One region of the Micromonospora sp. CNZ286 genome, then DNA from elsewhere that is predicted to be linked to it. Evidence: riboswitches for the same ligand, from Rfam matches in the RefSeq annotation. Region 1 holds a riboswitch; each other region holds the start of a gene.
What was found. Region 1 has a riboswitch for cobalamin ahead of FHX31_RS10565 (peptidase). Riboswitches for the same ligand answer to the same signal wherever they lie in the genome.
Positions count from the first base shown of each region.

Region 2: it holds a riboswitch for cobalamin, as region 1 does, so the genes downstream of both, FHX31_RS09830 (ABC transporter substrate-binding protein) here and FHX31_RS10565 (peptidase) in region 1, are expected to answer to the same signal.
Region 3: it holds a riboswitch for cobalamin, as region 1 does, so the genes downstream of both, FHX31_RS09885 (magnesium chelatase subunit D family protein) here and FHX31_RS10565 (peptidase) in region 1, are expected to answer to the same signal.

Region 1 is NZ_JACHIZ010000001.1:2,277,319-2,286,997, reverse strand. Features, by position in the region: gene FHX31_RS10570 (hypothetical protein) at 1-293, opposite strand, end outside; gene FHX31_RS10565 (peptidase) at 329-1,372, opposite strand; cobalamin riboswitch at 1,472-1,607, opposite strand; gene FHX31_RS10560 (alkaline phosphatase PhoX) at 1,737-2,897, opposite strand; gene FHX31_RS10555 (beta-1,3-glucanase family protein) at 3,076-4,668, opposite strand; gene FHX31_RS10550 (hypothetical protein) at 4,839-5,279, shown strand; gene FHX31_RS10545 (tetratricopeptide repeat protein) at 5,345-7,048, opposite strand; gene FHX31_RS10540 (polysaccharide pyruvyl transferase family protein) at 7,350-8,675, opposite strand; gene FHX31_RS10535 (alkane 1-monooxygenase) at 8,823-9,679, opposite strand, start outside.
Region 2 is NZ_JACHIZ010000001.1:2,112,224-2,121,902, forward strand. Features, by position in the region: gene FHX31_RS09805 (fucose isomerase) at 1-521, shown strand, start outside; gene FHX31_RS09810 (LacI family DNA-binding transcriptional regulator) at 511-1,575, opposite strand; gene FHX31_RS09815 (FG-GAP repeat domain-containing protein) at 1,817-3,265, shown strand; gene FHX31_RS09820 (N-acetylmuramoyl-L-alanine amidase) at 3,286-5,358, shown strand; partial or broken gene FHX31_RS09825 (MFS transporter) at 5,583-5,822, opposite strand; cobalamin riboswitch at 6,411-6,594, shown strand; gene FHX31_RS09830 (ABC transporter substrate-binding protein) at 6,637-7,620, shown strand; gene FHX31_RS09835 (FecCD family ABC transporter permease) at 7,665-8,684, shown strand; partial or broken gene FHX31_RS09840 (ABC transporter ATP-binding protein) at 8,684-9,191, shown strand; gene FHX31_RS32635 (hypothetical protein) at 9,676-9,679, shown strand, end outside.
Region 3 is NZ_JACHIZ010000001.1:2,125,684-2,134,748, reverse strand. Features, by position in the region: gene FHX31_RS09910 (sulfite reductase subunit beta) at 1-811, shown strand, start outside; gene FHX31_RS09905 (precorrin-8X methylmutase) at 808-1,473, shown strand; gene FHX31_RS09900 (precorrin-2 C(20)-methyltransferase) at 1,470-2,972, shown strand; gene FHX31_RS09895 (cobalt-precorrin-4/precorrin-4 C(11)-methyltransferase) at 2,973-3,728, opposite strand; gene cbiE (precorrin-6y C5,15-methyltransferase (decarboxylating) subunit CbiE) at 3,725-4,933, opposite strand; cobalamin riboswitch at 4,988-5,131, shown strand; gene FHX31_RS09885 (magnesium chelatase subunit D family protein) at 5,179-7,161, shown strand; gene cobO (cob(I)yrinic acid a,c-diamide adenosyltransferase) at 7,161-7,775, shown strand; gene FHX31_RS09875 (cobyrinic acid a,c-diamide synthase CobB) at 7,769-9,065, shown strand, end outside.

The DNA of each region.
Region 1 (9,679 bases):
CCGTTGATCCGGCAGACGAAGGCCAGGCCCCAGCGGGCGGTGCCGGTGACTGTGAAGCCGGCGGCCTGGAGCGCGGCCAGGCCGGTGGCCGGATCGCCCGGCGCACAGGCGACCTGGACGCCGCCGCCGAGCGCGGCGAAGTCGACGACCACAGTGACTCCCGAGGTGCCGGTGCAGGCGGCGGCGTGCGCCGCCCGGGGCGCGGGCTCGACTGCGGTCAGCGCGACGCCGGCCACGACGGCGGCCAGCAGGCCGGCCAGCCAGGTGCGGACTGTGGAACGATGACGGAACACGGATCCTCCTGTGATCGGGTGCGCGGCGAAGGGGTTCACGGGCAGGCGAGTGCCGGTGCGCCGGGGTCGGCGCCGGCGGCGGACAGGCGGGCGTACCCGATCCCGGTGAGACCGAGGACGGCCTGGGCGGTCGCCCGGGGTGCGGTGGCCGGATCGAAGCCGCCGCCGTCGAAGTCGACAGCGCCCCGGTCGGCCGGCGCCCCGGCGCAGCCGACCTGGAGTCCGGCGAGGAATGCCCGGGCCCGCGCCCAGGCCGGCAGCCGGTGGCCGTCGCGCAGGGCCTGCGCGGCGAGGCCGGTGCTGTTGGCGTTCGGCGTGCCGCCCGCGTTGGCGAAGCCGCCGTCGGCACGCTGAACGGACACCAGCCAGCGCAGCCCGGCGGCGGCGTCGGCCGGACGGTCCGCGGCGCGCAGCGCCTGTGCCGCGAGCGCGGTGGCGTCCACGTCGGACGTGCAGACCGGTTGCGCGGGCAGCAGCGGGTAGCCGCCGTCCGGGCACCGGGTGCCGGCCAGCCAGGCGGCCGCCGCCGGTGGCGCTCCGCCCGCCGTACGGTCCAGCGCCAGCAGCGCGAAGGATTGGCTGAACGCGTTGCTGTAGTCGCCGTACGCGGACCGGTCGCTGAACCTGCCGGCCGGCGTCTGGAGCGAGCGCAGCCGGGCGATCAGGTCCACCCCGCCGACGTCGGCCGGGTCGCCGCCGCGCACCTGCACGGCGAGGGCGAGCTTGGCGGTCGCACCCGCGTACGCCTCGGAGGCGCCGTCGCCGAGGTAGCCGTCGCGGATGTCCGGCCGGGCGACCCAGGCCAGCGCGTCGGCGCCGTGGTCGTCGGCGACGCCGGTGGCGGCGAAGGCGAACACGGCGTCGAGGGTCAGCCCCTGGTCGGGGTACGCGACACCGTCGAAGACCGCCTCGAAGCGTTCGCCGTCGACGAGTTGCCGGGCGAGCCAGCCGCCGGCGGCCTCCGGGCGGGTGAGGGCGGCGCGCTCGGGGGCGGCGACGGCGGGTGTGGTGAGGGTGAGAGCGGCGAGTACGCCGCAGAGGAGCGCGAGCAGGCGGTGCCGGCTTCGGCGGACGACCATCGGAAGCGCCTTTCCGGCCCGGCGGTCGTCGAAAGCCCGGACGACCGCGGCAACGCCGCGTCGACCGGGACTCCGACCCGTGGGCCACGACGGGTGGGGAGCGGATACACGCGTACGACGGGTATTCGGGCTCGCCGCCGCAGATCTCTCTGGGCGGCCTACCGTTGCGGGCCAGCGCCGGATTTCGACCGGTCTTCCCCCGCACGTACACGCGGTGGTTCAGTTGTCGCGACAGTCTGCTGTGGCCGGAGCACCGATGTCAATGCGCCAGGAACCGGACACGTGCCGTGACGGCCGGCAGGACGCCCGGTGAAGACCGGGCGTCCTCCACCGCGTGGTCACTGTCAGCGGGGCCGGGAGCCGGTCATCGGCGGAACGGCCCGGTGACGCAGTAGGTGATGCCGCCGGAGGACGAGCCGGTCGTGCCGCGTTGCGACGAGAAGTACAGCCGGTCCCCCGCCGGGGTGAACGCCGGCCCGGTGATCTCCGAACCGCTCTGTCCGGTGATCCGCAGGAAGACCGAGATCTTGTCGTCGGGCGTGATCATGCAGATCTCCATGTTCCCGCCGTCCTCCGCGACGTACAGGTCACCGGCAGTGGACCCGGTGATGTTGTCGACCCCGGTCAGCGGAGGGGTGCCCGGACTGACCAGGTTGTCGTCGTAGGCGAGCTCGTACGTGCCGGCGGCCAGGTTGACCTGCCACACGCGGTTGTCGCCCTTCGTGGTGAACCAGACGGTGTCATCCGCGTAGTGACAGCCCTCGCCGCCGTTGAACGTCTTCGCGCCGGACACCTGCTGCCGGGTCGGGGTGGGCGAGCCGTCCGGGTCGGGCACCGTGGCCCAGGTGAACGTGCCGGAGGTCGCCGTACCGGCGCGGAAGACCTGGAGGGTTCCGGCGGAGAGGTCGCCCCAGGTGGTCGGCACGAACCGGTAGAACTTGCCGTCGGTCTCGTCCTCGGTCAGGTAGACGACCCGGCGGACCGGGTCGGCCGCGGCCGCCTCGTGCTTGAACCGGCCCAGCGCGGGACGCGCCACGGCGGTCCCGCCGAGGGGGTACGTCTCGAAGACCCGGCCCAGGGACACCTCCTCGCAGGAGAGCCAGGTGTTCCACGGTGTCTTGCCCCCGGCGCAGTTGTTGTTGGTGCCGGAGAGGATCCGCGACGCCCCGACCACGGTGCCGCTGGAGTCGAAGACGAGGCGTGAGGCACCGCCGCCCGCACCGGCTGACACCTCGGAGTTCGACACGTAGATCCAGCCGGTGCCGTTCGGGAACACGGCGCCACCGTCCGGAGCGTCGTGCCAGGTGTACGACGTCCCCGGCACCGTCCGACGGGATCGTGCGACGATCGAGCTGGTGAAGCCGGCCGGCAACTGGATGCCGTTGGCGTCGGCGGGCTGGAGCCCACCGTAGGGGCCCGCCGCGTTCTGCGCCGGGGCTCCGTACGCCGCCGACCACGCGGTGAACGGCAGCGCGACAGCGCCCGCACCGACGACAGTGGCCCGCAGCATTGCTCGACGATCCATGGAACCTCCTCGGTAGGTTCCCCAGATCTGACCGGGCGGAGCTTACGCACATCGATCTGTTGGATGAACGTCGATGGACGCCTCGGTGCGCGGCGTCGTGTCACCGGCCGTCTCGTCCGTCGCCTGCCGGTGACGGGAGCGACTCGCGGTCGGCCCCCGCCACCGTTCGCATGGCTGGTCAGCCCTTGCGCCACTTCTGGTTGGCCGTGCCCCCGCAGTCCCAGAGCTGGAGCCTCGCGCCGTCGTTGCCGTTCCAGTCCTTGATGTCGACGCACTTGCCGGCCTGGAGGTTGACCAGGTCTCCGGCCGCGTTCAGGGTGAACTGCTGGGCGCCGGTGCCGTTGCAGGTGTAGAGCTGCACCGCCGCCCCGTTCGCGGTGGACCCGGCGTCGATGTCCATGCACTTGTTGTTCTGGCTCTTGAGCGCCGTGCCGCTGAACGTCCACTTCTGCGCGTTGGTGTTGTTGCAGTTCCACATCTGCAACGGCGCGCGGTCGACGAAGTTGGAGCTCGGCACGTCGATGCACTTGTTGTTCCAGTTGCTGACCACTGGCACCCCGGTGGTCGGGGTGCCGCCGCCACCGCCGGTGAACGGGCTGAGGATCAGTCCGGCCGAACGGGGATCGCCGTCGTGCACCAGCGACTCGAATCCGCCGACGTCGTCGAAGGCGAACGCGTACGCCCGGCCGTCGGTCATGTTGGCGTGGATCAGGCGGGCGTACTGGTTGGTGGGGTTGCTGCGGTAGAAGTCGGCGGCGTTCGTGCTGGGCTGGGTGTCGACGGTGCCGAGCGTGCCTCGGTTGAGGGCGGCGCAGAGCGTACGCGAGATCGGGCCGACCACCTGGTCGTTCGGCGCGGGCAGGTCGCCGTCGCAGCCCCAGACGCTGGCCGAGGAGGGCCGGTTGAAGGAGGCGACGACCTGGCCGCTGCCGTTGGTGAAGGTCATGGTGTTGCCCGAGGTGCGGCCGTAGTACCGGATGGCCGGCTGGTCGGCGAAGGGCGCCACGGTCAGGGTCTTCGTGGTGTACGCGTTCCACGCGGACGCGATGTACGAGTCCAGGTACGTGGTGCTGAGCAGGCCGGCCCCGGCCGCCTTGCCCGGAGCCAGGACGCGCAGGACGGTCCCGTCGGAGCGGGTGTGGACGGTGCCGGCCCAGCCCGGCTGCGCCCGGATCCCGTCGATGACCGCGTTGCGTCCGTTGGCCACCACGTCGCCGGTGCGCTTGGTGACGCCGTTGGCGCCGGTCACGGTGACCGCGTGCGGGATCGCGAACATGTCGACCTGGGAGCTGTTGAGCCACAGCCCGGAGTCGTTGTAGGTGAACTCGCTCCAGTCGAAGAGGATGTCGCGGTTCGCGTCACCGGCCGCCCAGGGCGCGGGCTGCACCAGTCCGTCCGGGGTGAGGAAGAACTTGAGCTTCTGCCCGAGGGAGAAGTAGGCCCGGCCGGAGAAGCCGCGGGGGAACTGGATCGTGGTGCTGCCGCCGTTGCCGGGGCCCGGTATGGAGACGTCCGGCGCGGGCGACGGCGGGAGCTGCCCGCCGGTCCACGGTACGAAGGTGCCGCCGGAGGTGACGTAGCCGAGTCGGCCGGAGGACAGCTGGACGCCGATGACGTAGAGGTGGACCGGGTCGCTGCGGCCGGTGGTGTTGGTGACGGTGACCGGCAGCAACGCCGGTCCGACCGCCTGGGCGGGCGTGGCGACGACGGCGCCGGTGAGCCCGGCGAGCAGGGCGGACGCGGCGGCGAGCAGCCTTCTTCGGAGACGCATGGGGACACCTCGCGGGAGACGGGGGGACGGGAGAGCGCTCTCTCAGAGGGTCCAATTGTTAATATTGTTTGTCAATAGGTGGCTGCCTATGGACCAGGGTCACGGCGAAGGTCACCGGTTGATTAAGATCCACTATGGAACAGTCGACTGTGGATTGGGTAGGTAGGTACATGAAACGCATGCTTTCGGCGCTGACGGCGCTGGTGACCGTCGCGGCGGGCCTGACTGTCGGCGCCCCCGCCGCCCAGGCGGCCGGCTCCTGCTCGGGGACCATCACCTACAGCCAGGTGCAGTCGTCCGGGCTCGGTGAACTGGTGATCTACTACAACAGCAGCAACGGGGGCACCAACAGCGCCTGCTTCTACCACCGCGGCGCGGCGTACGGGAGGTCGGCGCCCACCTTCGTGCAGATCTACCGCTGCGCGGAGCGGTCGGGCGAGGGCGCGCACTGCACCCGGTCGGGCGGCGCGGACACCAATTCCGGTGACTTCAGCTATTACGCCGGCCCGGTCGCCGTCACCGGTACGGCGAACTACTGCGTCGAGGCGGTCGGCTACATCGGATGGGCCGGTGAGCGCCACCAGATCTACAGCCGCCGCCAGGGCTGCTGAACCCGCTCCCCTCCCCCGGACCGGGACCGGCGCACGATGAGCGCCGGCTCCCCGGCCGGGCCGGGTCAGACGGCCAGCGCCCGGCGGCACCTGGTGAGTTCCGCGCGCAGATCCCGGCGCAGGGCCCGGTCCAGGCCGGGCTGGGCGAGCGCCTGGGCGAAGTCGCGGGCCGCCTCGTCCCACCGGCCCAGCCGGGCCAGGGCCGTACCCCGGTTGTAGCGCGGCACGGGGGCCTCCGACAGCGCCACCGCCCGGTCCAGGTCGGCGAGCGCGGCGGCCACGTCGCCGCGCTCGAACCGGGTGGCCGCCCGGTTCGTCCACGCCTCCACCAGTTCGGGGTCCCCGTTCAGGGCCCGGGTGAGCAGTTCGTCGGCCTCGGCGGGCCGGCCGCGCTCGGCGAGGACCAGGCCCAGGGTGCACAGCAGCGCGGGCTCCTGCGGAGCGCCGGCCAGCCCGGCCCGCGCACCCGCCTCGGCGGCATCCAGCGCGCCGCGCTCCACGTGCAGGTTGACCAGGGCGATCCGGGCGTCGAGGTGCCCCGGTTCGATGGCGAGCACCCGCTCCAGGTCGGCGCGAGCCCGCTCGGGGCGGCCCCGCTCCTGCTGGAGCACGGCCCGGTTGTAGTACGCCTCGGGCAGATGCGGTCCCAGCCGGATGGCGGCGTCGTAGTCCCTGATCGCGGCTCGGGTCCGGCCCGCCGCCCGGTGGAGGGCGGCGCGGTCCACGTAGTACTCGCAGTTGTCGGGGTCGTGGGCGATCACGGTGTCCAGATCGGCCAGCGCCCGCGCCGGGTCGCCCAGCGCGAGGTGAACCTGCGCCCGGTTGTGGCGCAGCCGGGCCAGGTCCTGCGGGCGTTCGCCGGGGCCGAGCGCGGCCGTCAGCCGGGTCAGCCCGTCGTCGACGAGCCGCAGCGCGCGGTCGGGCCGGCCGGCCCGGCTGTCCAGCAGCGCCAGGCCCTGCTCGTAGAAGACCGTCGACAGCAGCCGCCGGCGTGGGTCGGCCAGTTCGGCGGCGAGGCGCAGCGCCACCTCCAGCCAGTGCCGGGCCAGCGCCGGGTCCTGGTCGGCCGCCGGCAGGTGCCGGGCGTGCAGCATGGCGGTGGCGTACGCCGCCGACATAGTGATCTTCGGGTCGTCGGTGACGGCCCGCGCCTCGTCGTAGAGGTCGAGCGCCTCGGCGGCCCGGTTCAGGGCCGCCAGGGCGGTGGCCAGGCCGGTGGTGAACGCCCACCAGTGCCGCAGGTCGCCGTCGGGGGTGACCGCCGCCCGCCCGCGCCGGGCGACCCGGGCCGCGTGGTGGTAGTAGCCGCGGGCCAGGCTGTCGCCCAGGGCCCGTCGCAGCGCCTGCGGGGTGCGCTCGTCGGGCGCCGGATCGGGGGCACCGTCGTCGCGCAGGTCGAGGCGCACCGGGGCCGGCCCGAGCCGGCGGGCCAGCGCGTCCAGCAGTTCGGCTGTCGTCTCGTCGGCGCCGGCGACGTGATCGAACCGGACGGTGACGGGCCGCCGGAGCGTGCCGGCCCAGGCCGCCACGAGTTCCGCCGCGCCGTAGGCCAGGCAGGCGGTACGGCGGGCGGGGTGGAAGCGGATCGGCTCCTCCTCGGCGGCCGGCCGGGCCGCCGGGTCGAGCTGGGGGGCGATCGCGTGCAGTTCGACCGCGTGCCGGGCCGCCAGGCGGGGCCGGTCGGCGGCGACCCGGCCGAGGAAGGCCGAGACCCCGGCGTACGGCCCGTGGTCGCGGTGGCAGTCGTAGCGCTCCGCCCCGTCCGTCACCGCAGGGCCCACCGCCGCAGGGGCGGGCGCCCGGGAGCGCCCGCCGGGCCGGCAGTTACCAGCACCACTCGATCCACAGGCGGCGTGCGCCGGACACCAGGCGGAGTGCAGTCGTGCGACGGATGGTCATCGTCCTCATAGGAACCTCCGATGTGATGCACCTCAGGGCTGGCCCAGAGCGTAATGCCGGTCGATGGAAATAAGAAGGGTTCTCGCGATTCGCGGCGGGCTGATCGCACCGCCACGCCGAACGCCGCCGTCGCGGCGCCGGCCATTCCGCTGCCGAGCAGGCGTACGACGGTCAGCGCGACAGCATCCGGCGGACCCGGCGGCCCACCGCTTGCTTGACCTGGTCGCGCAGTGGCTGCGCGCGGCGTGCCGTGAGCTTCTGCTGCAGCGTCCGGTTCTCGTCCCGCAGCCATTGGATGCGCGTCAGCAGTTCCTCGGCCGTGTAGGCGGAGGCCGGCCGGACCGCCGGCGGGTAGACGGTTCGGCGGACCTGCTCGTCGAAGCGGGTGGCGCTGTCCCCGTCGGCGAACGACAGGCCGAGGTCGTGCTTGGCGAGGAACGCGGTGATCCGCGCGAAGCGCTCCTTGTGGCCCTCGTTCAGGGCCGTGTAGTCGGCTTCCTCGTAGAGTCGGGCGGCGTCGACGTCGGCCGGCACGTCGCGCATCAACCGGTGCGGGATGTCGAAGTAGCGGGCCAGTTCCAGGGTGCGCGAGTCGTGTGCGAGGAGATACCCGGGAGTGCCGGAGATCAGCGCCGTGATGGTGCCGTGGATCCGGGTGCCGAAGGCGAAGTCGAATCCGGAGAGATACTCCATCCAGGGCCACGGGTCCATGAACATCCGCACCTTGTCCTCGACGAAGAGCGGGTGTGAGGTGTGGATCGGCATGTCGTCGGTCTTGCCGCGCAACTTCGGTGCGTCGCCGTAGAGCAGGGTGCCGAGGGTGTACAGGCCCTGCGCCACGTAGCGCAGATTCGGGTAGCGCTGGTGGTGGTGCTGGACGATCGGGGCCAACGCGCGGACGTACGGCGAGATGACGAACGCGAGCCGATCCTCGGTGTCCAGGGTCGCCTTCGCCTTCTCGACCCGGAGGCTGTCGCCGTGCAGGAACATCGACGGACAGCCGATCTGCTCGACGGCGGAGAAGCCCAGCGTCCGCAGGTAGTTCTCGCTGATCTCGCCGCGTACGCCGATGCTGTGCGATCGGTCCAGCACCGCCCGGCAGAACGCCTTCACCGGCTCGTCGATCGGACGCAGGTACTCCCGGTCGCCGTCCACGTCGGTCTGCGCCCCGACCCCGAGCACCACCACCGGGATCTTGAGCCGCTCGATCAGCCGGGTCATCGACGTCAACCGGTTCACGTAGTCGTGGCGGAACGCGTTCGCCAGCGGGATCACGAAGACGTCGTACTTCTCGTTGATCTCGTCGGCATCGCGCGGGTCCGTCCGGAACCGCGACGGGGTGATCTCCGCCGTCGAGGTGGACAGCAGCTTGTGCGCGGCGTGGCTGAAGACCAGGTTGCCGCTGTTCTTGCCGATCCAGTCCCGCTCGTAGGTCTCCTCGGCGGTGACGACGTCGAACGGGCCCTTGCGGGCTCGCAGCAGGATCCGCTGGTGCATCCGGGGTGTCCACCCTTCGTCCCGGACGCCACGGCGCCCGGCGAGGCCGAAGCGGCGCGACCGGCCGGGCACGGCCCCGTTCCGTGCAGGAACCGAAATCCTACGCCCTGACACGGAGAGGTGCCGTCAGACCTACACCGGGTCGGGTCAGGCGGCGTGGACCGCTGTGGTGTCCGCTGCGGGCCGGCCGTAGCGGCGACGCAGTCGGGCCTCGGCGCGGGGGTTGCGATTGGCGAGGTTCAGGTCGCCGCCGTGGTGCGCCAGAACCCGTGGGTTCATCACCCGGTACCACAGCGGCGGGACGAGAGCCAGCATCACCATCGAGGCGTAGCCTCCGGGCAGTCGCGGCGAGACGTCGAAGCTGCGCAGCGTCTGGTAGCGGCGCAGCGGGTTGGCGTGGTGGTCGCTGTGGCGTTGCAGTTGAAAGAGGAACACGTTGGTGACGACGCGGTCGCTGTTCCAGCTGTGCCGTGGGTCGACCTTCTCGAAGCGGCCGGTGGCGGTGCGCCGACGGCACAATCCGTAGTGCTCGAGGTAGTTGACCGCTTCCAGCAGCGAGAGGCCGACGATCGCCTGCAGGAACAGGAAGGGCACGAGCCGCCAGCCGAACACAGCGATCAGCAGGGCGAAGAGCGCGACGGTCATGAGCCCGGCGTTGAGCAGGTTGTTACGCAGCGTCCACGGGCTCCTGTGCCGCAGCCGGAAGCGGCCGATCTCCAGCCGCCACGCCGAGATGAGGCTGCCCCAGACCGTACGCGGCCAGAACGAGTAGAAGCTCTCCCCCAGCCTGGCGCTGGCCGGGTCCTCCGGTGTGGCGACACGGACATGGTGCCCGCGGTTGTGCTCGACGTAGAAGTGGCCGTACCCGGTGGGCGCGAGGGCGATCTTCGACAACCACCGCTCGACCGTTTCGCGCTTGTGGCCGAGCTCGTGTGCGGTGTTGATGGCCAGTCCGTTGACGATTCCGATGGTGGCGACCAGGCCGGCGGCACCGGCGGCACCGA
Region 2 (9,679 bases), 170 kb from region 1:
GGACCGCGATGGGCCTGGACCCGGCGACGACGCTGCACGACATCCGCTGGGGGCAGCAGTACGGCGAGCACTTCGTCTGGGTCTTCGAGATCTCCGGTGCGGTGCCCGCGTCGCACAACGGCGGCTACGACAGGTCATACAGCATGCGTCAGCCGCCGATGTACTTCCCGCTCGGCGGCGGCACGCTCAGCGGCGTGTCGAAGCCGGGGGAGATCGTCTGGTCGCGCGTGTTCGTGATGGACGGCGGCCTGCACGTCGACCTCGGGCGCGGCACGGTGGTGGCGCTGCCCGAGGCGGAGACCCGGCGGCGGCTGGACGCCACCACACCGCAATGGCCGATCATGCACGCCGTGTTGCACGGCGTGGGCCGCGACCAGTTGATGGCCCGGCACAAGGCCAACCACGTCAACGTGGTCTACGCGCCAGACGCCGGCACCGCCGACCGCGCGCTACGGGTCAAGGCCGCCCTCTTCGCCGAGCTGGGCGTACGGGTGCACCTGTGCGGGGACGTCACGATCTGAGCGAGCCGGCGGCAGTGCCGCGCGACCGGGCACGGCCCACCGCGTGGCCCTGCCGGCCGGCCGACGGTGCCGAGCTGTCGCGTACCCGCAGCTCGGTGTGGAGCACCACTGTCGAGGGTGCCTTGGCCGGGTCGGCGATCCGCTCGACCAGCAGCGTGGCCGCGGTGCGCCCCAGGTCGTAGGTGGGCTGCGCGACGGTGCTCAGCGAGGGCCGGACCAGGTGCGCCCAGGGGATGTCGTCGAACCCGACGATGCCGAACGGGTCGGGCACGCCGATGCCGTTGTCCACGAGGCACTCGAGGGCGCCCACAGTCATCAGGTTGTTCGCCGCGAACACCGCGTCCGGCGGCTCGGCGGTCTCCAGCAGGGAGGCCATCGCGCGGTAGCCGCCCTCCTCGCGGAAGTCCGCGTACCGGATCAGGTCCTCGGTGGTCTGGCGTCCGCTCGCCTTCAGCGCCCGCTGGTAGCCCCGCAGCCGCTGCATGGCGGTGGAGATCCGGCGTGGGCCGGTGATGCAGGCGATCCGCCGGTAGCCGCTGCCCACCAGATGGGCGGTCGCCTGCTCGGCGCCGTGGGTGTTGTCCACCAGCACGGTGTCCACCTCGACGCCGCGTGGTTGCCTGTCGATCGCCACGACCGGGATGCGGGCCTGCACCAGGCGGCTGATCAGGGCCGGCCGCCCGGACGAGGAGATGATCACCCCGGCCATCCGCTCGGCCAGGGCCGCCGCCACGTAGCGGGCCTCCTTCTCCGGATCCTCGTCGCCGTTGCAGAGCACGACCGAGAAGCCGGCCTCCTGCGCGACGTCCTCGACACCGCGCACCATCGAGGTGAAGAACGGGTTCCCGATGTCGGAGATGATGACCGCCCAGAGGCTGGTCCGGCTGCGGCGCAGGCTGCGCGCGACGGCGTTCGGGCGGTAGTCGAGGTCCTGCGCGGCCTGCCGTACCCGGGCGGCCATGTCCGGGTCGACCGAGGCACGCCCGTTGAGGACGCGGGAGACGGTCGCCGGCGACACTCCCGCGCGACGCGCCACGTCGTAGATGGTCGTCATCGCGCTCCCGTCGTCGTCGCCCGGGCGCTCCGGCCCGGCCCCCGTCGGATGGTGACGTACCGGAGTGAGACCGCCACCGCGGGAGATCGCACGGAATCCTATACCCGTCCAGCAATCGATTTCCGACCGGGTCGATCGCGTCCCGCCGCCGCTATTGACATCGATGTGGGTGACTACGAGACTCGTCAGCAATCGATTTCTCGTCCGGTGCCGCTGGTCACCCCCACCCCCGAGGAGCACGGTGAGACGAAATCTGCTGGCGATGCTTGTCGCGCTCTGCACCGTCACGGCGGCCGGCGCGGCCGGCGCGCCGGCCGCCGCCGTACCGATCGGCACGCTCGCCTGCCCGTCCGTCCCGGCCACCCACGACCCCGCCGTCACCGTGATCGTCTACCGGGTGGCCCGGTCGTACAACGTCAACGACAAGGTCATGCTCTCCACCTTCGAGGCGGGCTGGGTCGAGTCCCACATGAACAACCTGCCCTGCGGCGACAAGTCCAGCCTGGGCGTGTTCCAGCAGCGCTGGGACTACGGCTGGGGCACGCCGGAGCAGATCATGGACCCGGTCTACGCCACCACGCAGTACGTCACGCGTGCGATCACCTGCGACCGCAACAACCCCGGCTACACGGCGGGCCAGGTCGCCCAGTGCGTCCAGCGATCGGGCTTCCCCGACCGGTACGACCAGGTGGCGGGGACCGCGCGCACGCTGCTCAACCAGGCGGCGCGTACCCACGGCATGGCAGGCGGCTCGTCGACGGACGTGAACGGTGACGGCCGCGACGACATCCTCACCTTCACCCAGAACGCCTCCGCCGACGTGTACGCGAGCACGTCGACCGGAACCGGCTTCGCCGGAACGTCGGTGAAGTGGAACGACTTCTTCTCCATCGGCGGGGAGACCGCGTCGACGGGCGACGTCAACGGTGACGGCCGCGACGACATCGTCACGTTCGCGCACGGCAACACCGGCGACGTGTACGTGGCGCTGTCGAACGGGTCGGCGTTCACGTCGCCGGGCCGGTGGCACGACTGGTTCGCCCCCGGTGCGGAGATCGCCGCCGTCGGTGACGTCAACGGCGACGGCAGGGACGACATCGTCGCGTTCACGCACAACGCGACGGCGGACGTCTACGTGGCGCTGTCAACCGGGTCGTCGTTCTCGGGCACGGCGGTGAAGTGGCACGACTACTTCTCCATCGCCGGGGAGTTCCCCGCCCTGGGCGACGTCAACGGCGACGGCAAGGACGACATCATCACCTTCACCCAGGGCCCCGCGTCAGCGGCGGACGTGATCGTGTCGCTGTCCACCGGCACGTCGTTCGGGGCGCCGCAGAAGTGGCACGACCTGTTCGCCGTGGGTGCCGAGCAGCCGCGGGTGGGGGACGTCAACGGCGACGGCAAGGACGACGTCGTCACGTTCACCTGCAACGCCGACGCCGACGTCTACGTCGCCACCTCCACCGGCACCGGCTTCGCCGGCACCACCGTCAAGTGGCACGACTTCTTCTGCCTGCCGGGCGAGTTCCCCTACCTGGGCGACGCGAACGGCGACGGCAAGGACGACCTCATCGTCTTCACCAAGGGCGCCACGAACGACGTCTACGTCGCCCTGTCCACCGGCACCACCTTCGGTGCCAGCAGCAAGTGGCACGACTACTTCGGGCTCACCGGTGAGGTGACGCTGTGACACCAGGATGGGAGGCCCCCGTGGCCGGAACACGACGGAGACGGCGACGCACCGGCGTCGCCCTGCTGGCCGCGGCGCTCGCCGGCGGGATCGCGGTGCAGCCCGCGCCGGTGTCCGCGACGCCGCCGGGCCGGACCGCGCTGGACGCCGCGTTCGTGCGGGCGGCGCAGGAGTACGACGTACCCCGGGACGTCCTGGTCGCGGTCGGCTACGGCGAGTCCCGCCTCGACGCGCACGGCGGCAAGCCGAGCCAGGCGAACGGCTACGGGGTGATGCACCTGGTCAGCAACCCCGCCCAGCACAGCCTGGAACGGGCAGCGAAGTTGACCGGCGAGCCGGTCGCGCGCCTGAAGACCGCCACGCCGGCGAACATCCGCGGCGGTGCGGCCGTGCTGCGCGAGCTGGCCGACGCCGAGGGGCTGACCGCGCGGGATCGGGACCGGGTGACCGCCTGGTACCCGGTGGTGGCGCGGTACGGCGGCGCGGCCGACGACGCCACCGCACGCCTGTACGCGGACGGGATCTACGAGCTGGTGCAGCAGGGCATCCCGGGCGCGGTGCCGGTCCGGGCGCACCGGGTCGAGCCAGAGCGGGGTCGCTACGCCGCCGTGGCGCCCGCTGGCACCGCGTCCCGTACGCTCGCCGCCGCCGTGCCCGAGTACCCGCCGGCGCGGTGGGTGGCTGCCAACGGAGCGAACTACGGCGTGGGGCGGCCCAGCCGGATCACCACTGTGATTCTCCACGTCACCCAGGGTTCGTACGCCGGTACGATCAGCTGGTTCCAGAACCCGTCGGCCGGGGTCAGCGCCCACTACGTGGTGAAGTCCAGCAACGGCGAGATCACTCAGATGGTCCGCGAGGGCGACACCGCTTACCACGCCCGGTCGGGCAACGCGTACGGCGTCGGCATCGAGCACGAGGGGTACGTCGACAACCCGGCCTGGTTCACCGACGCGATGTACCGTTCCTCGGCCGCGCTGACCCGTTACCTGTGCGACAAGTACGGCATCCCGAAGAACCGCACCGGCATCAAGGGGCACAACGAGATCCCGGGCAACGACCACACCGACCCGGGACCGAACTGGAACTGGAACTACTACCTCTCGCTGGTGAACCAGGGTGGCGGGGGCCCGACCGCCCGCTATTTCGGTGGTTCGCCGACGGATTTCACCGGTGACGGCCGGGATGACGTGGTCGCGTTCACCCACGGTGCGCTGGCCGACGCGTATGTGGCCACGTCGACGGGTTCGTCGTTCGCGGGCACGTCGGTGAAGTGGCACGACTGGTTCGCCCTGTCCGGAGAGACCCCCCTGACCGGAGACGTCAACGGCGACGGACGCGACGACGCGATCGTGTTCACCCACGGCACCACCGCCGACGTCCACGTCGCCCTGTCCACCGGCACATCCTTCGCCGCATCCGCGAAATGGCACGACTGGTTCGCCCCCGGCACCGAAGTCCCCGCCGTCGGCGACGTCAACGGCGACGGCCGCGACGACATCATCACCTTCACCCACGACACCAACGCCGACGTCTACGTCGCCCTGTCCACCGGCACCTCCTTCACCGGCACCGCCGTGAAATGGCACGACTACTTCTCCATCGCCGGGGAGTTCCCCGCCCTCGGCGACGTCAACGGCGACGGCCGCGACGACATCATCACCTTCACCCAAGGCCCCGCCACCGCCGCCGACGTCATCGTCGCCCTGTCCACCGGCAACGGCTTCGGGGCACCGCAGAAATGGCACGACCTGTTCGCCGTCGGCGCCGAGCAGCCCCGGGTGGGCGACATCAACGGCGACGGCCGCGACGACATCGTCACCTTCACCTGCAACACCGACGCCGACGTCTACGCCGCCACCTCCACCGGCACCACCTTCGCCGGAACCACGATCAAGTGGCACGACTTCTTCTGCCTAACCGGCGAATTCCCCTACCTCGCCGACGCCAACGGCGACGGCAAAGACGACCTCATCGTCTTCACCAAAGGCACCACCAACGACATCTACGTCGCACTCTCCACCGGCACCACATTCGCCCCCAGCACCAAATGGCACGACTACTTCGGCCTCACCAGCGAAACCACACTCTGAGCCCGACGGCGAGCGACGCCGGCCCGGATCGGGACCGGCGTCGCTCGCCGTCCACCTACCGCTCCACCACGTTGCGCGAGCTGGAGGCAGGCCTGACCGACGGGCTGGCCTTCGCTGCCGCGCTCACGTTGCTGGTCGTGGCGGGCTGTCGCGGTGCGGCTGCGGCAGCGGCGTCACCTGCGCCTGGCCACCTGACCGGCGGGGACGTGGGCGGAACCCGGGGAGACGATCGCGGTCAGGCCGGCGGTGGACAGCGTCGCCCCGCCCAGGTCGAGGCGTCCACCGGTCGGGTCCCGCGATTCCGGGACCAGTATCCGGCCGGCGAGCAGGCAGATCACCACGATCGGGACGTTCACCAGGAAGATCGCACCCCAGGGCAGGTGAGCCAGGACGAGTCCGCCGATCGGCGGCCCGGCGGCGAAGCCCAGCGCACTGGTCGCCGCCCAGATGCCGATCGCCGGGGACCAGCAACAACATCTTCCCGCTCGTCCCCGGCGTGGACGGCGTGGTACGCGACGAGAAGGGCAACGTCCGCTGCGTGGTCCTGCACGATACGCCCCTTGGAACCTTCGCCGAACGCACCCTGATCGACCCTCGCGCAGCGTGGTTCTACCCGACGGCGTGGACCCGGTGCGGATCGCCACCGCCATGAACCCGGGCGATGTCATCCTGGATCGCGCTGACGCGCCGCATCAACTTCACCGCGGGCCAGCGCGTCCTTGTCCTCGGCGCCGTCGGCAACGCAGGTCGGATGGCGATCCAGATCGCGAAGTACCGTGCTCGCTCGTCGAGCTCTTCGACGTCTGCATCGCCGGCCTCATGCCCACGACCGAGGAGCCGGTCGCCGGCGGACGTGGCCTCGCACCTGCGCTCACGTATTGCTGCTCAGCCTCAGCCACGGCGCTCACTGTCGATCACGTGCCCTCGCCCAGCCACCGCGCACGAGAAAGGAGCCGGATGGGTTGCGGGCCGACAGCCACGCCGAGGCCGGTCCGGCGCGTCGGATTTCCCACAGCGGGTGCCCGGACCGGATCCGCGGCGAGCGCGGGCCGTTATGGTGGGGACGCCGTGGTGTTCGGGAAGCCGGTGTGATGCCGGCGCGGCCCTCGCCACTGTGATCGGGAGACCGTCGGCCCTCGTCGTTTCGCGAGGTCACTGGGCAGAGATGCCTGGGAAGGCCGGCCGGCGGTTGCTTGTCCCGTCAGCCAGGAGACCGGCCACGGCACGTTCGTCCCCGTCCACGAGGTGTTGGAAGGCGGTCCCGCTGTGCGGTTCCCCATGCCCTGGCGCGTTGCCGCGCCGTTGTTGCTGTCCACTGTGCTGCTCACCGGCTGCGGCGCCGATGCCAAGCCTGCTGCCGCACCACCGGCGGTGTCCGCTGGACCGGTCGCGGTGACCAACTGCGGCACCCCGGTGACCATCGCGGCGCCACCGATGCGGGTCGTCACCATGAACCAGGCCGCCACGGAGATCATGCTGGCCCTGGGCCTGCAAGATCGGATGATCGGCACGGCCTACCTCGACGACACGATCCTGCCCGCCTACGCGGACGCCTACGCTAAGATCCCGGTGCTGGCCAAGGAGTACCCGACCAAGGAGAAGCTGCTCGAGGCTGAACCCGATTTCGTGTACGCGTCGTACAACAGCGCGTTCGGTGACGAGGGGGTCGGTGACCGCGCCGACTGGCAGAAACTCGGCGTCGGCACCTACATCTCCCCTGCCGGGTGCCCGGCGCAGACCCGGCAGGCGAAGCTCGCCATCGGCGACGTGTTCACCGAGATCCGCGAGCTCGCGGCGATCTTCGGGGTGAGCGACCGCGGCGAGAAGCTGATCGCCGACCACGAGGGCCGCATCGCCACGGCCGCAGGCACCGCCCGCAACGTGAAGGTCATGTGGTGGGACGGCGGCAGCGACGCCCCGAGCGTCGGCGCCTGCTGCGGCGCCCCCAACATGATCATGTCGGCGGCCGGGGTCACCAACGCCTTCGCCGACCTCACCGGCAGCTGGGGCGACACAAGCTGGGAGACCGTCACCGACCGCAACCCCGAGGTCATCGTGCTCGTCGACGCGAGCTGGGATCCCGCCGCGCAGAAGAAGACCTTCCTCGCCGGGCACCGCACCCTCAAGGACCTGCCCGCGGTCAAACAGCAGTGGTACGTGGTGATCCCGTTCTCGTCAACCACGGCCGGTGTCCGCAACGTCCTCGGCGTCGAAGCCCTCGCCCAGGGCATCGCCGCGCTGCCGTCCGGGGCCCCGAGCTGACCGCCGTCACCACCCGGCCCGCCCCGGTGCGCACCCACCGCCCGGTGCGGGCGGTCGGCCTGGCCGCGCTCGTGCTGGCTCTGGTCGCCGGTCTGGTGCTGTCGGTGGCCGTCGCGGTCACCATCGGCCCGGCCGACCTGACTGTCGGGACGGTGTGGACGGTCGTCGCCGGCCACCTGGGACTCGCGAACTCGGACGTGCCGCTGCTGCGCGACCACATCGTCTGGGACCTACGTTTGCCCCGGGTTCTCGGCGCCGCCACGGTGGGGGCGGGCCTGGCCGCGGCCGGTGCGGTCATGCAGACCGTCACCCGCAATCCCCTGGCGGACCCGTACCTGCTCGGGGTCTCCTCAGGGGCGTCGCTGGGCGCGGTCCTGGTGGTCGTGGCCGGCATCGGTAGTGGCGTAGCCGCGCTGACCGGCGGCGCCTTCCTCGGCGCCCTTGTCGCGTTCCTGCTGGTCGTGGGCCTGGCCGGGAGGTTCGGGGCATTGTCGCCGACGCGCGTGGTGCTGACCGGGGTCGCGGTGGGACAACTGTGCGCGGCACTGACCTCTTTCGTGATCATCTGGGTGGCCGACCCGCACGCCACGCAGAGCATCACGTTCTGGCTGTCCGGGTCGATGGCCCGCGCCGACTGGACGGCCCTGGGCTGGGCGGTACCGGTGCTGGTCGTGGTGCTGGCGGTGGTCGGCTGGCACGCCCGTACCCTCAACGCCTTCGCCTTCGGTGAGGAGGCCGCCGCGAGCCTCGGCGTCGAGGTGAACCGGCTGCGGTGGCTGCTGCTGGTCGGCACCGCCCTGCTGACCGCCGTGCTGGTCGCGGTCAGCGGCGCGATCGGGTTCGTCGGGCTGATCCTCCCGCACGCCGCCCGCCTGATCACCGGACCGGACCACCGGCGGCTGCTACCGGTCGCCGTGCTCGCCGGCGCCATCTTCCTGACCTGGGTCGACACCGCCGCCCGCACCGTCTTCGAACCGCGTGAGCTGCCGGTCGGGGTGCTGACGGCACTGGTCGGGGTGCCGGCGTTCTTCCTGATCCTGCGCCGCCGGGAGGTACGCGGCTGATGCTTCAGATCTCCGACGTCTCGTGGGCGGTGCCCGCCGCCCGCATCCTCGACCACGTCACCGGCACCGTCCCGGCGGGCAGCCTGGTCGGGCTGCTCGGCCCGAACGGCTCCGGCAAGACCACCCTGCTGCGGGCCGTCGCCGCCCTGGTGCGCCCGGATACCGGCAACATCACACTCGCAGGCGACGACGTGACTCGGCTGCGGCGCCTTGCCCTGGCCCGGCGCATCGCGTTGCTGGCCCAGCACGCCGAGACCGACCTCGACCTGACCGTCCGCGACGTGGTCCTGCTCGGCCGCATCCCGCACCGCCGGACCCGCTGGTCCGACACCGGCTGCGACCATGCCGCCGCGGTCGAGGCACTGGGCCGGGTCGACCTGGCCGGGTTCGCCGACCGTAAGTGGCAGACCCTGTCCGGTGGGGAACGCCAGCGCGTCCAGCTCGCCCGCGCGCTGGCCCAGGAGCCGGAACTGCTGCTGCTCGACGAACCCACCAACCACCTCGACATCGGCCACCAGCTTCAGCTGCTGCACCTGGTCCGCCGATCGCAGGTCACCGCCCTCGCCGCGCTGCACGACCTCAACCTGGCCGTCATGTTCTGCGACACCGTCGTCGTGCTGCACCACGGCCGGGTCGTCGCCGCGGGACCACCCGCACGGGTGCTCACCCCGGCGCTGCTCGCCGACGTGTACGGCGTCGACGCAGACGTGCGGGTTCACGACGGGCGGACCGTCATTGAGTTCCGGCCGCCGTCATGACCCGGCACGTGCTGCCGGTGCCCGGTCGGTCACCCACCACGCTGGCCACGACACGATCCACCAGCTCGCCGAGCAGATGGCCGCGCGTCTGGGCGTATTCGTGCACAGGTGTTTCCTCGACGGCGCGAAACCGTTTGCTGCACGCGGCGCTCGACGCGGCCACCGGTTCACTGGTCGGACGTGACCCGGCGGTTCGACGCGCCCCGCGCCGGCAACCCGATTATCCTGGCACGATGA
Region 3 (9,065 bases), 150 kb from region 1:
GCTCGTGCGGGTGCGCGTCCCCGGCGGGATCGTGCCGACTGCGGCGCTGTGCGCACTCGTGGAGGTGGCCCGTGCGCACGGCGACGGCGCGGTCCACCTGACCAGCCGCGCCAACCTGCAGGTGCGCGGTCTCGAGCACGACGGTGGGCGGCTGCCCGAGACCGTCGTCGCCGACGTCATCGCGACCGGGCTCGTACCGTCCACGTCGCACGAGCTGGTCCGCAACATCCTCGCCTCACCGCTGACCGGACGCAGTGGCGGCCGGGCCGATCTACACCCGGTCGTCGCCGGACTCGACGCACGGCTGCGCGCCGAGCCCCGGCTCACCGCGCTGACCGGACGGTTCCTGTTCGTGCTTGACGACGGCCGCGGTGATCTGGTCAGCCGTGACTTGGACCTGGGGTTGGTGGCGCTCGACTCGGACACCGCGCAGCTACGCGCCGGAACCTCGGCGTGGGGGCCAGTCATCCGGCTGGACGAGGCCGCCGCGGCGCTGACCGGGCTCGCCGTACGCTTCGCCGGGCTCGCGGGTGACCGGCCGGACTCACCCTGGCACGTCGACGAGCTGCCCGGCGCCGGCGCCGCGCTGCTGGGCACCGTACTCGACCGTGCCGAGCGGACCCGGGTGAGCACACCTCCACCCGCGCTGGGCAGGATCGTTCAGGATGACGGCCGCGTCACCGCGCACCTCGCGGCTTCCGGCGGCCGAGTGGACGCTCCCCTGCTGGAGGAGATCCGCGCGCTCGGCGCCGGCGAGATCGTCGTCACCCCGTACCGCACCCTGCTCGTCCCCGATCTGGAGAACGCATGAGTCTCACCACACCGGCACGCCGCTACGACTACGTCACCGACGGCGCGGCGATCTACGACGCCTCGTTCGCCACCATCCGTGCCGAGGCCGATCTTTCGGGTGTGCCGGCCGACGCCGAGAAGGTCGCGGTGCGGATGATCCACGCATGCGGCCAGACCGACCTCACCCGCAACCTGGTGATCCACCCCGGCCTGGTGGCCGCCGCCCGCGGGGCGCTGGAGGCGGGGGCGCCGATCCTGACCGACGCGCACATGGTCGCCGCCGGCGTTACCCGCGCCCGCCTGCCCCGTGACAACGAGGTCCGCTGCTTTCTGCACGAACCCGAGGTCCCGGCGCTTGCCCACCGGTGGGCAACGACCCGGTCGGCGGCGGCGGTGTCGCTGTGGACCGACCACCTCGCCGGCGCGGTCGTCGCCTTCGGCAACGCCCCCACGGCCCTGTTCCACCTGCTGGAGATGCTGCGCGACGGCGCGCCACGACCAGCTGCGATCATCGGTACGCCGGTGGGATTCATCGGCGCCGCCGAGTCCAAGCAGGCGCTCATCGACCTCGCCACCGACGCCCCCGGCCTCGACGTGCCCTATCTCGTGGTGACCGGGCGCCGGGGCGGCTCGGCGATGGCCGCCTCCGCGCTCAACGCCCTCGCCCGGGAGGCGGAGTGACCGGGCGGCTGTCCGGCGTCGGGGTCGGCCCGGGTGATCCCGAACTGATCACGCTCAAAGCCGCCCGGCTGATCGGCGCGGCCCAGGTCATCGCCTACCACCAGGGTGTCGGCAAACAGTCCAACGCGCGCCGCATCGCTGCCGGGCTGTTCCCGGACGACGTGATCGAGGAGGCGCTGGTCTATCCGGTGACGACCCAGAGCACCGAGCACCCGGGCGGGTACGCCGGGGCGATGGCCGACTTCTACGCCGAAGCCGCCGAGCGGCTGCGGGCCCACCTTCGTGCGGGCCGCGACGTGGTCGTGCTGGCCGAGGGCGACCCGATGCTCTACGGCTCGTTCATGTACCTGCACGACCGGCTCGCCGGCGAGTTCGACACGCAGGTCGTCGCCGGTGTGCCCGCCTTCGCCGCCGCCACCGCCACCACCGCCCTGCCGCTGGTCCGGCAGACCGACGTGCTGACCGTGCTGCCGGGAACGTTGCCCGAGCCCGAGCTGGCCCGGCGTCTCGCCGACACCGACGGGGCGGTGATCATGAAGCTGGGCCGGACGTTCACCAAGGTCCGCTCGGCGCTCGAGCAGGCCGGGCGCGTCGAGGGCTCCTGGTACGTCGAACGGGCGTCGATGACCGCCGAGCGGGTACTGCCTGTCGCCGACGTGGACCCCGCCACGGTGCCGTACTTCTCGATCGTGCTGGTCCCCGGCGACACCCGGCCCGGAGTGGCCCGTTACGACCTCCCGGCCACCAGGGTCACCGAACCTTATCCCGGCGCCGAGGTCGTCGTCGTGGGCCTCGGCCCCGGTCCCGATCGGTGGCTCTCCCCCGAGGCGTCGCAGGTGCTCGCCGAGGCCGGCCACGTCGTCGGCTACGGCCCGTACGTCCAGCGCGTCGCGCAGCGCCCCGGACTCGTCCGCCACGCCTCCGGCAACACGGTCGAGCTCGAGCGGGCCCGGCAGGCGCTCGAACTGGCGCTCGCCGGTGAGCGCGTCGCGGTCGTCTCCGGCGGTGACGCGGGCGTCTTCGGCATGGCGTCGGCGGTGTTCGAGGCCGCGGAGGACCCCCGCTACGCCGGCGTCGCCATCCGTGTCGTACCCGGGATCTCCGCCGTCCAGGCGGTCGCGGCGCGCGCGGGCGCGCCGATCGGGGCCGATTTCGCGGTGATGAGCCTGTCGGACCGGCTCAAGCCGTGGGAGGTCGTGGTCAAGCGGCTGCGCGCTGTCGCCGAGGCGGATTTGGTGCTGGCCCTCTACAACCCGCGCTCACGCTCACGCACCGAACAGGTCGCGCAGGCCCGGGCCGTGCTGCTGGAGCACAAGTCCCCCCGGACGGTCGTGGTCGTGGGCCGCGACATCGGCCGGGCCGGGGAGAGTCTCACCGTCACCTCGCTCGGCGAACTGGACCCCGGCAGCATCGACATGAAATGCCTGTTGATCATCGGCGCCTCGGCGACGCGAGTCACCGCGGCCGGACGTGTCTGGAGCCCGCGCTTCGTGCCCTGATCAGCCGCGCACGCGGCGCTCGCGACCGGCCGAGTAGAGGAACGACTCGCCGCCACGGACGTCCCCGGCCAGCGCCGGGCCGACCAGGATGACCGCTGCCTGTCGCAGACCGGCCTGCTCGACCCGGCCGCCGATGTCGGCCAGCGTGCCGCGCAGGATGAGCTCCTGCGGCTGCGACACCCGGTGCACCACGACTATGGGGCAGTCGTGGCCGTAGTAGCCGGCCAGTTCGGCGGCCAGCTCGCGGGTACGCGTGACCGCCAGGTGCAGGGCGAGCGTCGCGCCGGTCGCGGCGAACGCGGCGAGCTTCTCTCCCGACGGCATGACCGTGGACCGGGCCTGCGCGCGGGTGAGCACGACCGACTGGGCCAGCTCCGGGACGGTCAGCTCGGCGCCGACGGCGGCGGCAGCAGCCGCATAGGCCGGCACGCCGGGCGTGACGTCCCACGGGACCCGGGCGGCGTCGAGCCGGCGTGCCTGCTCGTGCACCGCCGAGTACAGCGACGGGTCACCGGAGCACAGCCGTACGACCTCGGACCCGTCGGCGTGTGCCTGGACCAGGTGCGTGGTGATCTGGTCCAGGTCGAGGTGCTGGGTGTCGATCAGCCGGGCGTCGTCACGGCAGTGCTCCAGCACCTCGGCGTCGAGGTACGTGCCCGGGTACAGGCACACGTCGGCGGACTCGAGCAGGCGTACCGCGCGGAGGGTGAGCAGGTCGGCGGCGCCGGGCCCGGCCCCGACGAAATGGACGGTCATGAATCTCCCTTGACGATGGACCACTGGCTGACTGCCCGCGCGGGCGTCCAGCCGGTGAAGCCGCCGAGCGGTTCGGCGCGTTCGACGTGCAGGCGGACGAGTTCACCGCCGCGCCGGCGGTGCTGCTCCAGCAGCACCGCCTCGGTCTCGGCGGTGACACCGTGCACGACGAGCCGTCCACCGGCGCCGAGCGCATCCCAGCAGGTGTCCAGCACGCCGGGGACGGTGGCCCCGCCGCCGACGAACACCGCGTCGGGACGGTCCAGGCCGGACAGGGCCCCGGGCGCCGAACCCTCGACCAGACACAGACCCGGCACGCCGAGGGCAGCGGCGTTGCGGTGCACCAGCGCGGCCCGGTCGGAGCGGGGCTCCACCGCGATCGTCCGTGCCGTCGGCCAGGCCCGCATCCACTCCACACCGATCGAGCCGCTGCCGGCGCCGACGTCCCACAGCAGCTGACCGGGCGCGGGCGCGAGCCGGGCCAGGGCACTGGCCCGCAGGTCACGTTTGGTGATCTGCCCGGCGTGCTCGAACGCGTCGTCGGGCAACACGCCGCCCGCGGCCCAGCCCGGACCGGCACCGCGAACTTCGACGGCGAGAACGTTCAACCGCGGCACGTCGTTCAGGTCCCACCCGGCCGCGGTGGTCGCGGTACACGACTCACCGGCGGCACCGAGGTCACCGAGCACGACCAGCCTGGACTGCCCCCAACCGAGCCCGGTCAGCACCGCGGCCACGGCCGCGGGTGTCGTCTCGTCGCTGGACAGCACGAGCAGCCGGCGCCCGGCCGAGAGCGCAGGCACGATCAGCCGTAGGTCCCGGCCGACCAGGCTGACCGTGGTGACGGACTCAGCCGGCCATCCGAGACGTGCTCGGGCGAGGGCTACCGAGGAGACCCCGGGCACGATCGTCACGCGCTCCGGGCCCAGGACGTCCAGCAGCGTCGTGCCGATACCCGACACGAGCGGGTCGCCGGAGGCCAGCACGACAACCGGCCCTCGCGCGGAGGCGAGCACACCTGGCAGATTGTCCCGCAGCGGCGACGGCCACGCCACGCGCTGCTGGCCGTCGACGGGCGGCACCGCCTCGAGGTGCCGCCGCCCGCCGAGCAGCGTCGCGGCCGCCCGCACCAGCGCCCGGGACGGCTCCGGCAGACCCACCCACCCGTCAGCCCCGACCCCCACCACGGTCACCCGCTCCTCCATGGAGATGCACCCTAGCCGCCCACCGGCCCTTGCCCCGGCCACCGGGGCGTCTATGGTGATGCACAGGTTCGAGGTGCCCCACGACCGTGGTCACGGGGAGAATCTGGGAAGCCGGTGAGAATCCGGCACAGGGCCCGCTGCGGTGATCCAGGCATTGACCTGGGAAGTCCGAAGACCGGCCTCGATCCGATCCACGGCGCATGCCGCGTCGTGGACCGCCATGGCAGATCGAGCGGGAGCCCTACATGCCAGCGCAGTACCCCTTTTGTGCCGTCGTCGGCGCCGACGACATGACTCTCGCCCTCACCCTGGTCGCGATCGATCCGCTCATCGGCGGTGTCCTGATCCGCGGGGAGAAGGGCACTGCCAAGACCACTACCGTGCGCGGCCTCGCCGAGGTGCTCCCGGCGGTACGGGTCTATGCGGGCGACCGGTTCTCCATCGACCCGGACGATCCCTCGGCGGTCTGCCCCGACGGGCCGTTCGACGTGTCCACGCCCGTCGTCGAACGGCCGGTACGCCTCGTCGAACTACCCGTCGGAGCCGGCGACGACCGGGTGACCGGATCGCTGAAGCTCGATGCCGCGCTGCGAGACGGCGTCGTCGCGTTCGAGCCCGGCCTGCTGGCCCGGGCCCATCGTGGCCTGCTGTACGTCGACGAGGTCAACCTGCTGCCGGACCACCTGGTCGACCTGCTGCTCGACGCCGCGGCGACCGGCCGGGTCAGCGTCGAACGCGACGGTGTCTCGGTCGAGCATGCCTCCCGGTTCGTGTTGATCGGCACGATGAACCCGGAGGAGGGCGAACTGCGCCCGCAGCTGCTCGACCGGTTCGGCCTGACGGTCGAGGTCGCCGCCCCGCGTGACCCCGTCCTGCGGGTGCAGGCGGTCCGCCGCCGGCTCGCATTCGACGCCGACCCGGAGGGCTTCGCCACACGCTGGGCCGGCGAGCAGGAAGCCCTGCGCACCCGGCTGGCCGCCGCCCGGCGCTCGCTGGCCGGTGTCGTGCTCGACGACGAGACGCTGACCAGGATCGCCGAGCTGTGCGCCGCGTTCGACGTGGACGGCCTGCGTGCGGACCTCGTCACCGCTCGCGCCGCCGCGGCGCACGCGGCCTGGCGGGGACGTACGCGAGTGACACTCGAGGACATCCGCATCGCCGCCCGTCTCGCGCTGCCGCACCGCCGCCGCCGCAACCCCTTCGACGAGCCCGGCCTGGACCAGGACCGCCTGGACGACCTACTCGGCCACAACGACCCCGACCCCGGACCCGACGGTCCCGGCGGCGGTCTGCCCGACGACACCGGGCACGACAGATCGGCCGGGGACGTGCCCGGCCTTCCCGGCGAGAGCCCGCCCGTACCGGAGCCCGAACGGCAGGCCGCCACATCGATGGCATCCGCGGGCGAGCCCGCACGTGCCCGCTTGCTGGTCGTGAAAGGAACCGGCGACGGTCAGGCCGGCCGGCGGTCCCGGGCACGAACACCGCAGGGCCGTGTCGCCGGGCAGCGGCGGCGCACGTCCGGCGACGGCCGGCTGCACCTGCCGGGCACCATCACCGCGGCGGCGCCGCATCAGCATTCCCGGGGTGGCTTGACCGGCGGTCGCGGCCTCGCGCTCGTGCCCGGCGACCTGCGCCGGGCCGAGACCGTCGGGCGCGAGTCGAACCTCGTGCTGCTGTGCGTGGACGCGTCCGGTTCGATGGCGGCCCGCCGCCGCATGGAGCAGGTCAAGACCGCTGTGCTGTCGCTGCTGCTGGACGCCTACCGCCGCCGGGACAAGGTCGCACTGGTGACGTTCCGCCGGCACACCGCCGAGGTCGTCCTGCCACCGACCGGCTCGGTCGACGTCGCCTCCCGCCGCCTGGCCGACCTACCGGCCGGTGGCCGGACCCCGCTCGCGGAGGGCCTGGAACGCAGTGGCGAGGTGCTGCGCCGGGAGGCGCTGCGCGACCCGTCCCGCCGGCCCCTGCTCGTCGTGGTGACCGACGGCCGCGCCACCTCCGGCCCGGACCCGCTGGGTCGTGCCCACCGCGCCGCCGCCGCGCTCGCCACCAGCGGTGTCCAGGTCGTCGTCGTGGACTGCGAGACCGGACGATTCCGGCTCGGCCTCGCCGCCCGGCTTGCCACTCATCTGAGGGCCGAGCACGTGCCGCTCGGTGAAGTGACCGCCGACGGGCTCACCGGGGTCGTTCGCACGGCGACCGCTCCGCGGGCGGGGGTAGCCTGATGCCGCAGGGTAAGCCGCTCACCGTCCCGGACGACGGCAGCACCACCCGCCAGCGGCGCAACCGGCCGCTGCTGATGGTCCACACCGGAAACGGCAAGGGCAAGTCGACCGCCGCCTTCGGTATGGCGATGCGCGCTTGGAACCAGGGCTGGGACATCGGGGTGTTCCAGTTCGTGAAGTCGGCCAAGTGGCGCATCGGGGAGCAGACCGTCCTGGAGAGGCTCGGGCTGCTGCACGAGCAGACCGGCGAAGGCGGGCCAGTCGAGTGGCACAAAATGGGCTCCGGATGGTCCTGGAGCCGTAAGAGCGGCACCGAGGCGGACCACGCCGCGGACGCCGCCGAGGGCTGGGCGGAGGTGAAGCGCCGTATCCAGGCGGAACGGCACCAGCTCTACATCCTGGACGAGTTCACCTATCCGATGCAGTGGGGCTGGGTCGACGTCGGCGACGTCGTGGAGACACTGGTCCACCGTCCCGGCCGTCAGCACGTGATCGTCACCGGGCGCCGGGCCGACCACCGGCTGATCGAGGCAGCCGATCTGGTGACCGAGATGCAGCACGTCAAGCACCCGATGGACGTCGGCCAGAAGGGCCAACGAGGCATCGAATGGTGAGCCTTCCGCGGCTGATCGTCGCGGCGCCGGCCTCCGGCCACGGCAAGACCACGGTCGCGACCGGGCTCATGGCCGCGCTGGCCGCGCGCGGGCACACCGTGTCGGGGCACAAGGTGGGGCCCGACTACATCGACCCCGGCTACCACGCGCTGGCCACCGGACGCCCCGGCCGCAACCTCGACCCGCACCTGACCGACCCCTCACTCGTGATCCCGCTGCTGCTGCACGGCGCACGCGACGCGGACATCGCCATCGTCGAAGGGGTCATGGGCCTGTTCGACGGCCGCATCGGCGGCGACGGTTTCGCCTCTACCGCGCACCTCGCGGCCCTGACCGCCACCCCGATCCTGCTGGTCGTGGACGTCTCGCACACCTCGCGCAGCGTAGGGGCCGTCGTGCACGGAATGGGCACGTTCGAGGCCGGCGTCACCGTCGCGGGTGTCGTGCTCAACAAAGCCGGGTCCGCCCGCCACGCCGCCGAGGCGGCCCGGGCGGTGGAATCCACCGGCGTACCGGTGCTCGGGATCCTGCACCGCGACCAGGGTGTCAGCGCCCCGTCGCGCCACCTCGGGCTCGTGCCGGCAGCCGAACGTGAGGAGGCCGCCGCCGCCCTGGACGTGCTGGCCGAGCAGATCGCCCGCCACGTGGACCTCGATGCGGTGCTGCAGGTGGCACGCACCGCACCCGATCTGGACGCCCAGCCATGGGATCCCGCCGCGCACGTCCGGCGGCTGGGCGCCGGATCACCGGTGGTTGCGGTCGCGGCCGGGCGTGCCTTCACCTTCCGGTACGCCGAGACGACCGAGCTGCTGCAGGCGGCGGGCTGCACCGTCGTTCCGTTCGACCCGGCCCGCGACCAGCGGCTTCCCGCCGGGACACGCGGGTTGTACCTCGGTGGGGGGTTCCCCGAGGTACACGCGTCCACGCTGAGCGCCAACACGACGCTGCGCCACGAACTGCGCCAGGCCGTCCTCGACGGCGTCCCCACCGTCGCCGAGTGCGCCGGCCTGCTGTATCTGTGCCGCTCCGTCGACGGCCATCCCATGGTCGGGGCGCTCGACGCCGAAGCAGTCATGACGCCGCGCCTCACCCTCGCGTACCACCGTGCCGGACTCGGCTCGGACCAGCTGCTCGGCGAGCGGGGAACCGCTGCCACCGGCCACGAATTCCACCGCACCACCGTCACACCCGGTCACGGCGAGCACCCCGCCTGGCGCATCGAGGGCCGCAATGCCGGATTCGCCTCCCCCAGCCTCAGCGCGTCCTATCTGCACGTGCATTGGGCTGGGC